DNA from 3 places in the Paenibacillus sp. FSL L8-0641 genome. Region 3 is predicted to be linked to each of the others. Evidence: predicted binding sites of a transcription regulator. Region 3 holds the regulator's gene; each other region holds the start of a gene.
What was found. The regulator Rex, encoded in region 3, represses fermentation and respiration genes when NADH is low (regulators of the CRP and FNR family bind a similar motif). The targets are predictions, from matches to a motif close to TTGTGAAATATTTCACAA.
Positions count from the first base shown of each region.

Region 1 (6,147 bases), 160 kb from region 3:
GTATATTCAAACGCTGATTGACCGGGGGAACCGGGCACAGCAAGCTTTCATGAGTATGAATCAGGAACAGATTGACGAAATCGTACAAGCTATGGCACTCGCAGGGATGGATAAACACATGTACCTGGCGAAGTTGGCTGTTGAAGAAACAGGACGCGGTGTGTACGAGGACAAAATCACCAAAAACATGTTTGCAACAGAATATATCTATCATAGTATCAAAAATGAAAAAACCGTCGGTGTCATTGAAGACAATGATTTTGACAGTTTTCAAAAGATAGCAGAGCCAGTCGGTATTATCATGGGGATCACTCCAGTGACAAACCCGACTTCGACTACGATGTTCAAAGCGCTGATTGCCATTAAAACACGTAACCCAATCATTTTCGGTTTCCATCCATCTGCTCAATCGTGTAGTGCGGAAGCAGCCCGCGTCTTGCTCGAAGCAGCTGTTAAACATGGTGCTCCGGCCGATTGTATTCAATGGATTGAAGCACCTTCGATGGATAAGACCAATGTATTGATGAACCACCCTGATGTGGCGCTAATTTTGGCAACTGGTGGATCAGGCATGGTTAAGGCAGCTTATAGCTGCGGTAAACCAGCACTTGGTGTAGGTCCTGGTAACGTGCCTTGCTTTATTGAAAAAACAGCAGATATCAAACAGGCCGTGAACGATCTTATCCTCTCGAAATCTTTTGATAACGGTATGATTTGTGCTTCGGAGCAAGCGGTTATTATCGAAGAGCCAATCTTCGAACAAGTGAAAAAATTGATGATCGCTAACGGTTGCTATTTTGTAAATAAAGAAGAAGCAGCTAAGCTCACTCAAGGAGCTATGAATGTCGAGAAATGTGCAGTGAACCCAGCTATTGTCGGGCAGTCTGCTGTGAAAATTGCTGAAATGAGTGGTATTACAATACCAGCAGGAACTAAAATTTTGGTCGCTGAGATTGAAGGGGTAGGAACAAAATTCCCATTGTCTGCGGAAAAATTGAGTCCTGTATTGGCTTGCTATAAAGTAAAAAATGCGGAACAAGGTATTCAACGCGCTGCTGAAGTCGTGGAATTCGGGGGCATGGGTCACTCGTCCGCTATTCATTCGAACGATGAGGATGTTATCGCTCGGTTTGCAAACCGTTTGCAAACAGGACGTATCATTGTAAATGCACCTTCCACACATGGTGCGATTGGCGACATTTACAACACCAATCTTCCTTCGTTGACACTTGGTTGCGGTTCGTACGGTCGTAACTCGACTTCGTCGAACGTATCGGCAGTCAATCTGATTAATGTGAAAAGGGTGGCGAAACGGACGGTGAATATGCAATGGTTCAAAGTACCTTCCAAAATCTATTTTGAAAAAAATTCGACACAGTATCTTGCTAAAATGCCTGATATCACACGTGTAGCTATTATCACAGACCCTATGATGGTACAACTGGGATATGTAGATCGTGTTATTCATTATCTGCATCAGCGCCAAACACCAGTAGCTATCGAAGTGTTCTCTGAAGTAGAGCCAGATCCATCGACAGTTACGGTAGAACGTGGTACTGAAATGATGAGACGTTTCCAACCGGATTGCATCATCGCACTGGGCGGCGGTTCGCCAATGGATGCCGCTAAAGGCATGTGGATGTTCTATGAATATCCAGATACTGATTTCAATAACTTAAAACAAAAATTCATGGATATCCGTAAACGGATTTACAAGTACCCACGTCTGGGCCAAAAAGCACAATTTGTAGCTATCCCTACAACATCGGGTACAGGTTCCGAAGTTACATCGTTCGCAGTAATTACGGACAAAAACCTGGGCGACACGAAGTACCCACTGGCTGACTATGAGTTGACTCCTGATGTGGCAATAATTGACCCAGTGTTTGTATATTCGCTGCCTAAAACAGCTGTAGCGGACACAGGTATGGACGTTCTGACACATGCTATCGAGGCTTACGTGTCCGTAATGGCTAATGACTACACAGATGGTCTGGCAATTAAAGCCATTCAATTGGTATTCCAATACCTAGAACAATCGGCTCTGACCGGTGATAAGCTGGCTCGTGAAAAAATGCATAATGCTTCCACACTTGCTGGTATGGCGTTTGCTAATGCATTCTTGGGCATCAACCACAGTCTTGCACATAAATGGGGTGGACAATACCATACAGCGCATGGCCGCACGAATGCCATTTTGATGCCGCACGTTATTCGTTATAATGCGAAAAAACCGACAAAATTTGCTTCGTTCCCTAAATATTCGCACTTTGTTGCGGATGAGCGTTATGCAGAAATCGCGCGCATACTGGGACTGCCTGCACGCACCACCGAAGAAGGGGTTAACAGCTTGATCGAAGCGATCCGTAAAATGAACAAAACACTCGGTATCGAGGAATCGTTCCAACAAATCGGTTTCGATGCGAAAGATTTCGAATCACGTGTAGATTATCTGGCTGACCGCGCATTTGAAGATCAATGTACAACTGCGAATCCTAAGTTGCCACTGGTTACTGAGTTGGCTGATGTCTATCGCAATGCCTTCTACGGACGTTTTGACCAATAATATAATAAGTAAGAAGAGGCTTGTGAAAAAGCATTTTCTCGTTCAATACCGATGCAGGCTCTCTATATAGAGGGCCTGTTGGTTTGGGAAGGGAGGTGAACGGCAAGGCTAAGGATAAAGGCGCGAAGCTAGGGAAAATAATGTGACAAAAATCACTCATATTGTGATTTTTGTCACATACTACACTCTATCATTATTCTACAATAAGGGTGTAAGAAAGGTCCCGACACTGAGCGTAAGGCATCGGTGAACAGGCCGGGCTCAAGAAATAGCTTTATCGTGAAAAAAATCACAAGTCCGGAAGACCAAACAATTTGGAGGGATTTACATGTCGGTGATTGAGAGAGAATTACAAGAGCAACAATCTGGCTGGAGAGGTTTTAAAAAAGGCAAATGGACTAAAGAAGTCAACGTCAACGATTTTATTGAAACCAATATCTTACCTTATGTTGGCAATGAAGAATTTTTGGTTGGTCCTACGGCCAACACAACTGCATTGTGGGATATTGTATCCGATCTTACCAAAAAAGAGTTGGCAAACGGCGGCGTGCTTGATGTAGACGTGAATACGCCATCCACTATTATTTCACATAAACCGGGTTATCTAGACCGGGATAAAGAGCAAATTGTCGGTGTACAAACAGATGCTCCATTCAAACGTTCTTTACAGCCGTTTGGCGGAATTCGAATGATGATTGATGCTTGCAAAGCCTATGGTTTTGAAGTTCCAGAAAGTATCATTGATATCTTCACTCATATTCGTAAAACTCACAACCAAGGTGTATTTGACGCTTATACAGATGAAATGAGAGCAGCTCGTAAAGCTGGTATCATTACTGGTCTGCCAGATGCATACGGCCGTGGTCGTATTATCGGTGACTATCGTCGTGTAGCTTTATATGGTGCAGACTTCTTGATCCAAGATAAAAAGCTGCAACTGAAAAGCCTTGAAGTTGATTCCATGGAAGAAGACGTAATTCGTCTGCGTGAGGAAATCTCCGAGCAAATTCGTGCTTTGAATGAACTGAAACAAATGGCTGCTGAGCACGGTTTTGATATTTCAAAACCTGCTAACAATGCGAAAGAAGCTTTCCAATGGGTATATTTTGGATATCTTGCAGCAATCAAAGAACAAAATGGTGCAGCAATGTCCTTAGGACGTGTATCTTCCTTCCTTGATATTTACTCTCAACGTGATATGGAAGAGGGTACAATGACAGAAGAACAAGCTCAAGAACTGGTCGATCATTTTGTTATGAAATTGCGTATTGTTAAGTTCTTGCGCACACCTGACTATAATGAACTGTTCAGTGGAGATCCAACTTGGGTTACTGAGTCCATTGGTGGTATGTCCGTAACTGGAGAAACTCGGGTAACTAAAAACAGCTTCCGTTTCCTGCACACCCTCTACAATCTGGGACCTGCACCGGAACCGAACCTGACTGTACTGTGGTCGGAAAAATTGCCTGAAGGCTTCAAAAAATATTGTGCGAAAGTTTCTATTGAAACTAGCTCCATTCAGTACGAGAATGACGATCTGATGCGTCCGATTTATGGAGACGACTATGGTATTGCTTGTTGTGTATCGGCAATGAAAATCGGTAAACAAATGCAATTCTTTGGTGCTCGTGCTAACTTGGCCAAAGCTCTGCTGTACGCAATTAACGGTGGTAAAGATGAAAAATCTGGCGTCCAAGTAGGGCCTGAATTCCCAGCCATTACAGGTGAAGTTCTGGATTATGAAGAAGTGTTGAGTCGCTTCAAACCTATGATGGAATGGTTGGCAAAACTGTACATGAACACTTTGAATGTTATTCACTACATGCATGATAAATATAGCTACGAACGAATTGAAATGGCGTTGCATGATCGAGATATTCTCCGCACCATGGCTTGTGGTATTGCGGGTCTGTCAGTTGCTACCGACTCCTTGAGTGCCATTAAATTTGCAAAAGTTAAACCAATCCGTAACGAAAAAGGGATTGCTGTTGACTTTGAAATTGAAGGCGAATACCCTTGCTACGGTAACAACGATGACCGTGTAGATAACATCGCTGTGGAACTGGTAGAGAGCTTCATGAGCATGATTCGCAAGCATAAAGCTTATCGTAATGCGCTTCCTACTCAATCTGTACTGACTATTACTTCTAACGTGGTGTATGGTAAGAAAACAGGTACAACACCGGATGGACGTAAAGCAGGCGAACCGTTTGCACCAGGGGCAAACCCAATGCACGGCCGTGATAAAAAAGGTGCTTTGGCATCTCTGAGTTCCGTAGCCAAATTGCCTTATGAACACAGTCTGGATGGTATCTCGAACACCTTCTCTATCGTGCCTAAAGCACTGGGTAAAGAAGAAGAAACACGCAAAACAAACCTTGTTTCGATGATGGATGGCTATTTTGGAAGCCACGCACATCATCTGAATGTCAATGTGTTTGCTCGCGAACAACTGTTGGATGCAATGGAACACCCAGAAAACTATCCACAGCTGACGATCCGTGTTTCCGGTTATGCCGTTAACTTTATCAAGCTGACTCGTGAACAACAATTGGATGTTATTAACCGTACTTTCCACGGTACAATGTAAATAAGTATTACAATGACGCACGCATAGCGGATGCGGGAAGGATGATGCAACATGTTGAAAGGACACATACACTCATTGGAAACCTTCGGGACCGTCGATGGTCCCGGCATCCGCTTCGTGCTCTTTATGCAAGGATGCTTGTTGAAATGTCAGTATTGCCATAATCCGGACACTTGGGCCTTGAATGAAGGCAATCCAATGACCCTAGAGGAAGTATTGGCTGAAATTGAACCGTATTTAGCCTATTACCGTTCTTCGGGAGGCGGATTGACCGTATCCGGTGGAGAACCGACATTGCAAGCTCATTTTGTAGCAGAGCTGTTCAAAGAAGTGAAACGTCGCTGGAATTTGCACACGACACTGGACAGTAATGGCTTTAATGATGCGGGCCGTATCCATGATCTGCTGGACGTAACAGACTTGGTGTTACTTGATATTAAGCATATTGACAACGACAAGCATATTAAGCTTACAGGCAAGTCCAACGACCGTATGCTAAGCACAGCTCGCTGGTTGTCTGAGCAAGGGCGTAAAATGTGGATTAGACACGTATTTGTACCGGGTATTCATGATGACGAGCAAGATTTATTGAATTTGGGACGGTTTATCGGAACGTTGAACGGAGTCGAGAAATTCGAAATTTTACCTTACCATCAAATGGGTGTTTACAAGTGGGAAATGCTCGGTAAGGAGTATCCGTTGGAGGGAGTTCCATCTCCTACAGACGAAGAAGTTCAACGGGCTTACCGACTCATTGAAGAGGGTCGTCTGGAGACTGCAGGAAAGAATGCTGTCTGTCGTCCATCATAATGTAAATGGTGCAAAAGCTATTTCTTAGTAATGAAGCCGCCGCCACATCAGGTCAGATGGGTGGCGGTTTTTTGTTGTTGAATTTTTTGCAGTCACAGGAGAAAGTTCCCTTTTTTTCATGATAAGCAAAATTTCCAGAAACTTTTTAACAACTGACGCGTCTAATAGTATGACTTTTTAC
Region 1 is NZ_JBBOUW010000001.1:3,236,518-3,242,664, reverse strand. It holds gene adhE (bifunctional acetaldehyde-CoA/alcohol dehydrogenase) at 1-2,566, shown strand, start outside; gene pflB (formate C-acetyltransferase) at 2,895-5,156, shown strand; gene pflA (pyruvate formate-lyase-activating protein) at 5,208-5,966, shown strand.
Region 1: pflB (formate C-acetyltransferase) is a predicted target of Rex. The motif match lies at 2,844-2,861, and genes of this name have one in related genera.

Region 2 (6,147 bases), 870 kb from region 3:
TTCCAATCCGGGCGGACCTGCCTCAGTAGCCAATCCGGCGAACTATCCGGAATCCTTCGCTACTGGAGCCACGGATAGCAATGATAATCTGGCCAGCTTCTCATTGTTAGGACCCTCACCCTATGGTGAAGTGAAGCCCGAAGTTTCCGCGCCGGGTGTTAATATCCGGTCATCTGTTGCTGGTGGCGCCTATAAAGGCGGATATAACGGTACTTCTATGGCGGGACCTCATGTTGCGGGCCTTGCAGCACTGTTGCTGCAAGCGAATCATTCTCTTACCGTAGATCAACTTGAGGAAATTTTGATGAATACGGCTACACCACGAACGGACAGCACATATCCTACTTCACCAAACAATGGCTACGGACATGGTGTCATTAATGCGCTGGATGCGGTCGGTTCGGTTATGCAGGGTCTGGGCTCCGTGTCTGGTAAAGTTGTAACGGGTGGCGACGATCTGGAAGCACCTGTTCTCGAGCATACACCGCCCGCAGCGGCATTCGAGGGTATTGATATACCTCTGACTGCTCATGTAACGGATGATGTCGGCGTGACAGCCGTTGAGGCATTTGCCAAAACAGCAGGTACTTCAAACTATGTATATATTCCGTTAGAACGGACCTCCGGCGACAGCAAAGATGGTACATATCAAGCGTCTATCCCGACTTTTTTGGTGGACAGCGCTGGTCTGGAATACTATATTCGTGTAAATGATTATGGTAATAATGGATTTGAAACTGAAGTATACAAGGTTAAAATCTCCAAAGGCGTAAAACCAGGCTACACACAAGACTTCGAAAAAGACATTGCCGGTATTAATATCGGTGGACAGGGCAGTGTTTGGAAATGGGGAACTCCGACAAGCGGCCCTAAAAACGCACATTCGGGTACAAAGGTCATCGCGACTAATCTCGAAGGCCAATATCAGGCCAACTCCAACAGTTATTTTATGGCCCCTCCGATTGATCTGACCGAGAGCTCAAAAGGGGCACTGGTCAGCTTCAAGCATTGGTACGATCTTGAAAACAATTCTGATTTCGGCAAAGTGTACGTAGCAACCACAAACAATCAGAATGCGTTTGAGCAGGTATTATCGTTTACCGGCACCAGCAACGGCTGGAAAACACAATATCTTGATTTGCGGGCATTCGCGGGTCAAAAGGTATACCTCCTGTTCAACTTTACGAGTGACAATACGGTTGTGAAAGATGGCTGGTATATTGACGATCTGTCGATTCAGGAGCCAGACACCGTTGCACCTGCTGCGCCGAGCAATTTGACTGCTGAAGCAGATACTGTGGGCAACGTTACACTAGCATGGAATGCTTCCTCCGATGAAGATGTGAAGCAGTATAAGGTGTATCGTTCTACCCAATCAGGCAAAAATTATACTTCCATCGGTACAACCTCAGCACTGACACTCACAGATACCATCACGGTCGGTGGAGCAACCTATCATTATGCAGTGGCGGCTGAGGATTATAGTGGCAATGAAGGAATCAAGTCGAATGAGGCTTCTCTGAGAGTAGACGTGCCGGATACGCTGTATAGCGATCATTTTGACGGCAGCTCGGATAATGGCTGGACTCATTCTGGTACTAAGGATGAGTGGGAACGCGGCATTCCCAAGGAAGTAGGACCAGAGAGCGCAGCGTCCAGACCCAATGTGTGGGCAACCGATCTGGATAGCAATTATGAGAACGGAGCTGAATTTTCGCTGGTTTCTCCAAAAATTAATTTGCAGGCTGTACGCAACGCAACACTGACCTTCAATCACTGGTTTGAAATTGAGGCCGGCTATGATTACGGTTATGTGGAAGTGTCTAAAAACAATGGCGACACGTGGAGCGAGCTGGGCAAGTTCTCTCACAACACGAATGGGAAAAAATGGACTCCAGTTTATTACAATCTGGATAGCTACACCGGCAATGAGATCCAAATTCGCTTCCGTTTGAAATCGGATAACAGTGTCAACAAGAACGGCTGGTACATTGACGATTTCCGTGTGCTGGGTATTCCAGCTGCGACAGTGACCAAGGACATCATACCTGAGTCGAATATCAAGCTGGAAAAAGCGGAAGAACAATTCCCGCTGTACAAAATTACAAGCACTGAAAAGAGTGAATTCCAGGAGAAAGTGAAGCCGGCAGAAACAACGGTGGAACGTGGACGTGTCGGTCTCGACAGTCTTCCAGCCAGCGCTACGGTTACGGTATTGGAAACAGGACGTTCGGTGAAAACGGACCCGACCACGGGCAAATACAGCTTCACCCATGTAGCGGGCGACTATACGCTGAAGGCTGAAGCCTATGGTTATGTGTCTCAAACGAAAGCAGTCACGATTGAGAATAACAAAGTTATCAGAGCAAACTTTAGTCTTCAGGCTGTACCTCACGGTACGATTCACGGGGTCATTACTGACAAGCAATCCGGTGAACCGATCCAAAAAGCGAAAGTGTTGGTGCTGGAGGATGCACGTATTGCTCCGGTAGAGACGAATGAGGCTGGAGAATTTACGCTGGACGTGCTGGAAGGAACATACACATTGTCCATTTCAGCTGAGAATTATTATAGCGACAGTGTATCCGTTACTGCTCCTCCGAACGGTAGTGTGGAAGCGAATATCACGTTGAAACCTTTCATCGGGTTCCAAGGAGGCATTGCCTACGATGACGGGACAGGAGAAAATGCTAGAGCCTTTAACGCGGCAGGCAATTCATGGGCAGTCAGAATGACGCCTGAGTCGGAAGTGGCTCAAGTGACAGGAGCATCGCTTTTGTTCTGGAACTCTGCTTTCCCAAATCCGGGAGGAACGGCATTCCAATATTCTGTCTATGACGCCTCCGGTGCGGCAGGAGCACCTGGACGATTGTTGGCTGGTCCATTCGACGGGACTGCCGTTCGGGATGAGACACAATGGACGACGGTGCAGCTCCCAGAGCCGGTGACGGTTCAAGGTGACTTCTACATCGTATATACACAGTCTGCTGTAGGCACACAGTCGCCGGGTCTTGCTACAGATGAAAGCAGTCCCAATGCGCTTCGAAGCTGGCAAGGTGTAAGCGGCGCATGGAGCCAATCACCTGAGGAGGAAGGGAACTACATGATCCGGGCTATCGTCAGATATCCGGTGAATGCTCCAACGATTACGACTCCTACGAAGGCTACCTATACGCAGGAAGAGACGATTACCGTAACAGGAACTTCTCCGGCAGAAGGAGCCGATATTCAGCTTTTTAACGGTAAGGAGCTGGCTGGCACAACGAAGGTGAAGGATCGCCAGTTCAGTTTGTCGGTTGATCTTCAACCAGGTGCTAATCCGCTAAGTGTCCAAGCAGCGGTATACGGCAAAATAACGGATCGTTCCGAACCGGTGGTCGTGACACTTGACCAGACTAAACCGGGTCTGATCCTGACTTCGCCAGATGAAGGAGCCCGTACGAATGCGGGTGTCGTGAGCGTCACCGGTACGGTGTATGACGAATTCCTCACCGATTTGACGATTAACGGCGAGCCAGCTGAATTTGGAAGTGACGGCACCTTTAACAAGCGATTGCTTATCAACGAAGGTGAAAATCAAATTACGGTGACGGCCAAGGATCTTGCCGAAAACGAAACAACCGTTACGCGCTCGGTGTATGTCGATACAGCTCTACCGAAGCTTGAAAACATTAGCCCTGCTGAGGATGTGCGTATTACCCCGGGGCAGCCGGTACGAGTATCCTTTGACAGTGCATCCGGTTTGGAGGCGTCCTTCCATGTGGAGCTGCCTTTCAACCTGTCCACTTTGGGCCGCAACGATATTCCATTAAATGAGACTTCGTCAGGCCACTATGAAGGTACTTATTTTACTTCATCTTCCCTGAACCTGGAAGGCGGAGTCATCGTGATCCGGGTAAGAGATGCAGCGGGAAATGAAGTGGAGACGGAGGCGCCGGGAAGATTGTATGTAACCAATGGTGGAGGACAGAACCCTGATCCGAATCCACCTACATCCAATGAAAAGCCAGTAGCCATTATTCAGGCTAACGAATCAGCTAAGAAGAACAAAAATGTACAATTTAACGCCAAAGCTTCCCGTGATGTAGACGGTGAGATCGTCAGTTACAGCTGGAATTTTGGGGATGGTGATACGGCGGTCGGTTCCAAGGTGAAGCATAAATTCACCACAGCTGGAACGTATACCGTGGAGCTAACGGTGACGGATAATGACGGCGCAAGCGGTAAGACTGTGCATACGATCACGATCCGTTAACACCCAGTAGGAAATGGAATGCTTGTTTTAGAATAACAATGAAGGCCCACAGCAAGCTACGGTTTATAGGCTGCTGTGGGCCATTTTTAAATTGTCGAACTGTTCAAGAAGCGATACAATGAGTAGAACTCTATAAAGTGAATCGTTTCACAATAATATTTTTTAGCAGGAGAGGATCCTATGATTCATTTGCAAAAAGAAAGCGGACGTATCCGTCTTGTACTGGATGCCTATTTTATGGGGGAAGATATCGTTGTACTCATTTCTGGCGGTGATCAGCCCCATTTGGGAACGATTACAGCAGGGGCCAGACTCGAGCCGATTCAAACTGTGCAATTGCAAAATCACAAGGAGTTTTATATTACCGAAGAAATTGCAGTTCGCTTACGAAAAGAGTTTGCGGGCAATTTTGCCATTTGCTGCGGGACACATTTGGACCATGCATCCAAGGACGAAATCCGAGTGCTGACAGATATGGCCATACAACTGGGAAAAGAGCTCATTGGAGAACTCAAGCAAGCACGCTAGTAGCAACCTTTTTAAGTGAACTCTCGAAAGAGCAGATTGCGATAGGGGTATTTACTAAAGGAATACTTAAAAAGCAATGCAAAGCCATCGTCCTCAATTTGTACGGATTTCAGCGCAGAGGATGGAATCAAACTACGGATCATGACATGAACTGCACGCTGGTCTTGTCTGTTGATCGCTTTGGCTAAGGCAGAAGCAAAACATGGATTACGTGCCAATTCGCGATACAGCGGAAAAACGGCTTTTGCGATGGCGCGATGAACTCTCGGCTCAAATGTAAACTGCACAGTCCCCGGTGGAATCGTTGTTCCATTCGTATAATAGAGCATCGGTGGCTGAGCTAAAAAGGAAATAAAGTAGCCGATGCCATTCGTGCCTAAGCCTTGTTTGGCGGCAAATGGAGCTACTGAGCAGAGAAGGGATTTCATCCGATCCAAATTCGCCTGAACGACAGCTCGTGACCATTGAACTGCAAACGCACGGCGAGTTGCTATAGCTTTGTAAAATGGCAGCATGGCAGTGGATATTATCCTAAGTGTGTTTGCATTTAAACGTTTGTGAGGCGAGCGCTTTCTGTGGGATGTTGCACGATATAGCATAGCTCCGACCTCCTTGGCAGGATGCTCTCATGGAGCACAATTGATCTGTAACAGGTAAAATACTGTATGCCCAGTTACCTCAAAAAGTGCTAATATCGCTATGTTTCTTCTTTTTAACGTTCTAATTTAAAAATTCGAAATAAGTACTGTCCTGATTTGTAAGATTGTGGTACCCTAGAACTTATATAATTGCTATTTTTCGTATTGGAGTTGAATTTAACAGATGAGTGATTTGTACAAGGAGCCTCGATCTTCCGATCCTTTTCAGGAGACGAACGATTATAACGCCCCATTTAACCCGCCCCCAGTAGTTCCACCTACCAATAGTAAAGCTGTTGCCTCGATGGTGCTCGGGATTTTATCTGTTGTCATTCCCTATATTGGGTTGATTATCGGAATTGTGGGTATTATTTTGTCCAGTCTTTCCCTGAAGGAAATTAACCGTCATGGCGAGCAAGGCAGAGGTATGGCCATTGCTGGACTGGTATGTAGTATTATCGGTACACTGATTTATACACTGATCATCATTTTTATAGTTATTGTTTTTATTGTAGCGGCCTCCAGTGGCGATCCGGATATTTTTTCAGACATTTAATGAATTGAGAATGCTTGAGTCAGACAAACCATTCACGATTTGACTATTGGATGCTATGATAAAAGGAGTCCAATGAAGGAGAGTGAAGCCGTATGGCACGTACTCAAACACAAAAAGCGCTAAGCAAGGCAAAACGCGCTGGAATCTATTGCGCGGCACAGAGCCGCAAA
Region 2 is NZ_JBBOUW010000001.1:3,946,909-3,953,055, reverse strand. It holds gene MKY16_RS17865 (S8 family serine peptidase) at 1-4,255, shown strand, start outside; gene lpdD (prenylated flavin chaperone LpdD) at 4,436-4,783, shown strand; gene MKY16_RS17855 (hypothetical protein) at 4,795-5,382, opposite strand; gene MKY16_RS17850 (DUF4190 domain-containing protein) at 5,606-5,977, shown strand; gene MKY16_RS17845 (hypothetical protein) at 6,070-6,147, shown strand, end outside.
Region 2: lpdD (prenylated flavin chaperone LpdD) is a predicted target of Rex. The motif match lies at 4,391-4,408, and genes of this name have one in related genera.

Region 3 (6,147 bases):
CATTTTCCCGCATGAGTTCTTCTTTCGTTACCATTTCCATGTTAATAATGCCAAGTGAAGTCAAACCGGAAGTCATCATCGTATGAACGATGTTCAGTGCTTGCTCAAAATCATTACTAGAGCCGGTACTTCGACCGCCATAGTACATTTCTTCTGCCGCAGCCCCTGCGAGCGAGATCATAATCTGCTCCTCCAGGTACTGCTTGGTGTATAAATACTGCTCTTGCTGTGGATTGTGACGCACATACCCAAGCGCTTTCCCACGTGGGCTAAGTGCTACCTGGCTTACGCTACCAGGACGAACAATTTCGGCCATAATAGCATGTCCTAGTTCATGAATCGCTACACGTTTTTTCTCTTCCAAGGTCGATTCTCGATCTGTCTTTTCACCCATCATCACTTTGTCAATTGCCATCGACAGATGTTTCTGTGCAATCATTTTCTGATCCTGTCTCATTGCATAGATTGCCGCTTCATTCATTACGCTCTCCAGCTGTGCGCCAGAAAACCCATAAGATTCCTCAGCAATTTTATCCAGATTCGCATCTTCCTGAATCGGTTTGTTTTTGGCATGAATTTTAAGAATATGAAGACGGCCCTTCTTATCAGGCAAATCCACTTGAATATGACGGTCAAAACGCCCTGGACGCGTTAAGGCGCTGTCCAGCATTTCTTTACGGTTTGTTGCCGCAATGATCAAAATCCGCGGTGTATCTACCGAATAAATACCATCCATTTCTGTCAGCAACTGATTCAAAGTCTGATCATATTCTCGTTGCTGTCCACCCTCACGTTTACCACCAATAACGTCGATTTCGTCAATAAAAATAATTGCATTTTCCTTCTTTTCCTTGGCTGCACGAGTACGTGCCTCCCTGAACAACTCACGAACACGACCTGCTCCAACACCAACGTACATTTCAACAAATTCACTACCTGAGGCTGCAACAAAAACAGAATTAGTATAGTGTGCCGCTGCCTTAGCCATCAGTGTTTTTCCTGTTCCCGGAGGACCTGTGAGCAAAACGCCTTTTAATGGACGGATACCAAACTTGGAGATTTCATCATGTCGATTCAAAAAATCCAAGGCCTCACGCAGCTCCTGCTTAGCGCTTTCTTGCCCACCGATTTCCTCAAAAGTCAGCTTGTCCGGGCCATTTTTTTTACGTTTACGTTCTTGCCCAGCACCTACGGCCAAGCCTCCACGAGCATGCATGAGCATTAACAAGCCGCTGAACATCACACCAGCAACTAGAAGAGGGATAATATTTACCCCAATAAAAACGAGAAATATAATGGTTACCGGCACAATGCCGATTAATATTTCCTTGATCCATCTAGGCATTAGGCCATACCCCCATCTGCTGAGATTGACGTGGCAAAACGATAAACTTGGTCGCTTTCCCTTCGCTGAGTCGGATATAGACATTGTTCGAATCCATGTCGGTATCAGCTTTGATACCCGTCTTTTTCTTTTTCATATGCTCAACTGTAGATGAAATTTGAGTATACTTTCTATTTTCCATCGCTTCGGCTACAGGAAACATAGCCTCAGACCACCATTGATTCAGTGCTGTATTGGAACGGTCTGCAATATCGAGCTTAATGGTGCGGCTGCCAATGATGGATTGTCCTTTTTGCTTAACTACATCGACCAATCCGGCCACATCCGCCTGCGGTTTGAGATCTAGTTTCAATACAACCTGATCCTGTTTAATATCTATTTGAGCGCTTGTCACGCCTGGATATTGAGAAACCAGTTTTTCCAGAGGACTTTGCATTGTAACCTGACGGTAAATGAACCATCCCCCAAATAGCAGCAAAGCTGCCAAAACTGCCGCCACAACGATAGGAACTGCACGCAATTTCAAACAACATCCTCCTCTCAAAATGTAAAACTCAGAAGAAACGGGACGAATGTCAACAAACAACCAAATTGCATGATCTTACAGTGATCAGCAATTCTTTTTTCTATCATTTTTGTCTATCACTTATAAAATATAGTATATCATAACGTATATCTAAAATCGAAGGCAATGTGTGGAGGAGTTGTGATGAGGCAAAATCTTTGGTTATGGTGGAGGTGGGACGCTGCGTGTAGGATTTGATCTTACGATCGCTGTTGCCCGCCATAAAGATGAATTTGCCTTAGGAGAGAAGTTGGGTAGGTAAAGATGCTTCGCTGGCATTCAGCTCATCTTTACGGCATAGCAAGACTAAAAGACGTAAATACGAATTTCATCGCATTTACGTCTTTTTCTTGAGCTTTTAATCATTTACTAGTCATTCATTCCACATCTGCTGATCCTCAACCAGCTCAGTTATTGGGCAAAGTATACTTTACCCCCGTCGCTCCCCCATCTGAAAAACGGTAAAAGGCATAGTAATGATGGCTTCCATCATCGTAAAACAGCTGCCACACATATTCGCCATTGAACACACTCGGCTGGAGGCTTACAATTTTTACACCTGGAAGCTGCTGCTGAATTAGCGACGTCATTTTTTGCTCGTCGACTCCGTTCTTCAGCAGCTCGGTATGAACACCGCTATTATCTGCGGCAGGTACGTTAGGTTGTCCCTCCACTTTTTGAAAAGGAACCCATACCATTATATTTTCATTCTGTGCATTTTTCCCTTGAACCACCCAATATACCTGATCCCACACAGACTTCCATGTTTGAGTCGTGCTAACCAGACCACCTGATTGCTTGGCCTTAATGATAGCGGCATTTTTCTCAGCCACCTGGTCTTGAGTAACATAGGAATAATACCAGAAAATGCTGACCAGGATCAGTATCACGGCCAAAATGGCGACCGCTATCCATTTTTTCTTATTTTTCAAACCCGTGCTTCCTCTCTAAGGGGATGTGACACCTGAATTAGCGCGACAGCAGCCCTTCAAAGGCGGCTTGTGCCTCATGTTTGATACGTTCCTCGTCCATAGTCAGGCATTCGCCGTTTTTCACAACCTGACGACCGTCTACCCACACATGAGCCACGTCCTTGGCGCTTGCAGAGTATACCGCATGGGAAATAAGATCTGTACGCGGCAAGAAATGTGCCTGATTCAGATCCAACGCGATAAAGTCAGCCTTGTTGCCTGCTGCCAACGCTCCTACTTCTTTTAAACCAATCGACTTTGCACCGTATTCCGTTGCCAGACGCAGCGCTTCACTTGCAGGAACTGCCGTAGGGTCACCGGATACACCCTTGTGAATAAGTGCTGCCAGACGCATTTCCTCGAACATATCCAGGTTATTATTGCTGGCAGGACCATCCGTTCCGAGAGAAACCGTAACCCCTGCACGCAGCAATTCAGGCACTCTTGCCACACCACTTGCCAGCTTCAAGTTGCTGCCAGGATTGTGGGAAACCGCTACACCACGTTCTGCCAGTAAAGCTATTTCTTCGTCGTTCAAATGAACGCCATGGGCAACAAGCGAAGGACGGGAGAAAAAGCCAAGCTTATCCAAGTGTGCAACCGGACGCAAACCGTAGTCGCGTACGTTTTGCTCCACTTCGGCGATCGTCTCAGACATGTGCGTATGCAGTGGCAAGTCCAGATCATGCGCAGCTTGTACGAATTTTTCAATAAACGCAGGTGGACATGTATATGGCGCGTGCGGAGACATCATCGTAGTAATACGCCCGTCTGCTTTACCGTGCCAGTTACGTGCAAAAGTCACGGCCTCTGCCAGCTTGATTCGCTGTTCTTCCTCCGAACATAGTCCAATTGCTCCACGCATCAGACTTGCACGAATACCTGACTCTTCAGCCACACGAGCCACTTCATCCATATGATCGTACATATCGAGGAAGGTTGTTGTTCCACCTTTCAGCATTTCCAGCACAGACAAGGACGTACCCCAGTACACGTCTGTAGATGTAAACTTGGCTTCCATAGGCCACATTTTTTCCTGAAGCCATACTTGAAGTGCCAAATCATCTCCATGCCCACGCAGTAGAGACATCGCCGCATGACCATGAGTATTGATCAGACCAGGTAAAAACAATAGCCCTTTACCATCGATCGCTTCCGTCTCTTCCTCACCCGCAGGCAAGGTTTCGCCAATATAAGTAATACGACTATCCTCCACAATCATAAAACCATGGACTACCCCTGCTTCTGGTCCATTTACTGCAAAAGATCCGTTTTTAATCATCCATTTATTCACTGTCATATTGTGCTTCTTCCTTTCCGTCCTCCAAATAATAAGCGAGGCTAAGCAAATCAGTTGTAAAGTCTGTGGCATGAATCCGAATGTTGGCTGGTGCCTTGAGAGTAGTCGGTGCAAAGTTCAGGATCGCTCCAATTCCGCTATCAATAAGCCTATCAGCCACGTGCTGTGCTTCAAAATCAGGTACGGTAATAATCCCGATTCGAATGTTTTTTTCTTTCACAGTCGCTTCCAGTTCATCCATCGGTTGCACGACCAATGTATTGATCTTGGTTCCTACCTTATCCGGAAACGCATCAAATACCGCCACAATCTTCATATTGTCTTTTAAATAAGCGTTATAATTCGAAAGGGCTTGCCCCAGATTACCCGCTCCGACCAAGACTACATTAATTTGTTGGTCGATTTTCAGGATATGGCGTATTTTCTCAATGAGATAAGAAACATCATAACCAATACCCTTCCGACCAAAATCTCCAAAATAAGCAAGATCTTTACGGATTTGGGCCGGGTTTAAATCTAGCCTCTGTCCCAACTCTTGAGAAGAGACCGTAGCCACCTCCCGTTTGTGCAGTGCATTCAGATAACGTAAATATACGGGTAACCTCCGTACGACAGCCTCTGAAATTTTATCTGATTTCATACTTGCTCCCCCTAATTGTAACGAACATACTTATGTCCGTCCGTTATGCCTCTGTCTCCGGGGCGGATTGGAGCCATTCGGCGATGCGGGGCACCATTTGCTCCGATGGCATATGCTCCATTTTTGGTCCCGGTAACGAGTACAAAAAGTGCTTTCCGTAATAGGATTCAATCACACGCGTATCATAAACGATAACTACCCCGTGGTCGTTCGCTGTACGTACCAACCGACCAAATCCCTGTTTGAAGCGAATGACCGCTTGCGGTACAGACAGCTTCATAAATGGATTCTTCTTCTGCTGCTGGAGCAGTTCGCTTTTTGCCTCCAGCAGCGGGTGATTCGGCGGTTGAAACGGCAAGCGAACAATGGCTAGACAAGTCAGAGCCTTCCCCGGAATATCGACGCCTTCCCAGAAGCTGCTGGTTCCCAGCAATACAGAAGCTTTCGCTTCCTGAAACCGGCGGGTTAGCTTGCTGCGACTTCCACTGTCCACGCCTTGTCCCAGCACAGTAATTTCGCTGGATGCTAAGGCCTCTTTGAGCGGCTCATACACTTGCCGGAGCATCCGATAGGACGTAAACAGAACGAGCATTCTCCCCCGCGTCGCCTGAGCAGTCGCTCCTAGAGAGCTAACGAGCATATCTACAAAATGTGCATCTCCTACACTGCCCTTCACACTTGGGAAATCCCGTGGAATAACCAGCAACACCTGATCCCTGTAATTAAAGGGTGACGGGAGCTGCGAAGTCATCAGCCGCTCTTGATCTGCGGCCTCCTGTAAGCCGAGCTGATCGATCATGTACTGAAACGACTTATCTACCGACAAGGTAGCAGAAGTCAGAATAATGCTTCTTTTTTTGTCAAAAAACATTTCTTTCAACTGGCGGCTCACATCGACGGGTACCGCATAAAATTGCAATGATTTACTACGGAATTGCCCGCTCGCCTCGAGCCAGTATACGGTTGTTTCATCATCGAGTCGGATAAAAAAGCGCAAATTTTCTCGAATCCCCGCCAAATCCTTGAGCAGACCCGTGATATCTGTAATAAGGCTATCCGCCGCATAATCGTCATGTTCTTCCTTGACGTCCAGCATCAGCTTGTCGCCCTTGCGCAAAATTTCGCTCATCGTTACATATAGCTGATTTTCCAAAGCTCCCGCCTGATCCCACTTTGCAGGCTTGGCCGAAGGTTTGAGACGGGAAGAAAACTGTCCTGTTTCACCCGGTGTCGCATCACTTCGCTCCGGCAACATGCCAAACAGTTTGTCGCTTAGCAGGTCCCAAGTTTCCTTCACCTCTAACACGAGCGGATACAGCTGATCAA
Region 3 is NZ_JBBOUW010000001.1:3,080,380-3,086,526, forward strand. It holds gene MKY16_RS13685 (AAA family ATPase) at 1-1,345, opposite strand, end outside; gene MKY16_RS13690 (hypothetical protein) at 1,338-1,871, opposite strand; gene MKY16_RS13695 (cell wall elongation regulator TseB-like domain-containing protein) at 2,318-2,842, opposite strand; gene MKY16_RS13700 (amidohydrolase) at 2,880-4,181, opposite strand; gene MKY16_RS13705 (redox-sensing transcriptional repressor Rex) at 4,168-4,821, opposite strand; gene dinG (ATP-dependent DNA helicase DinG) at 4,865-6,147, opposite strand, start outside.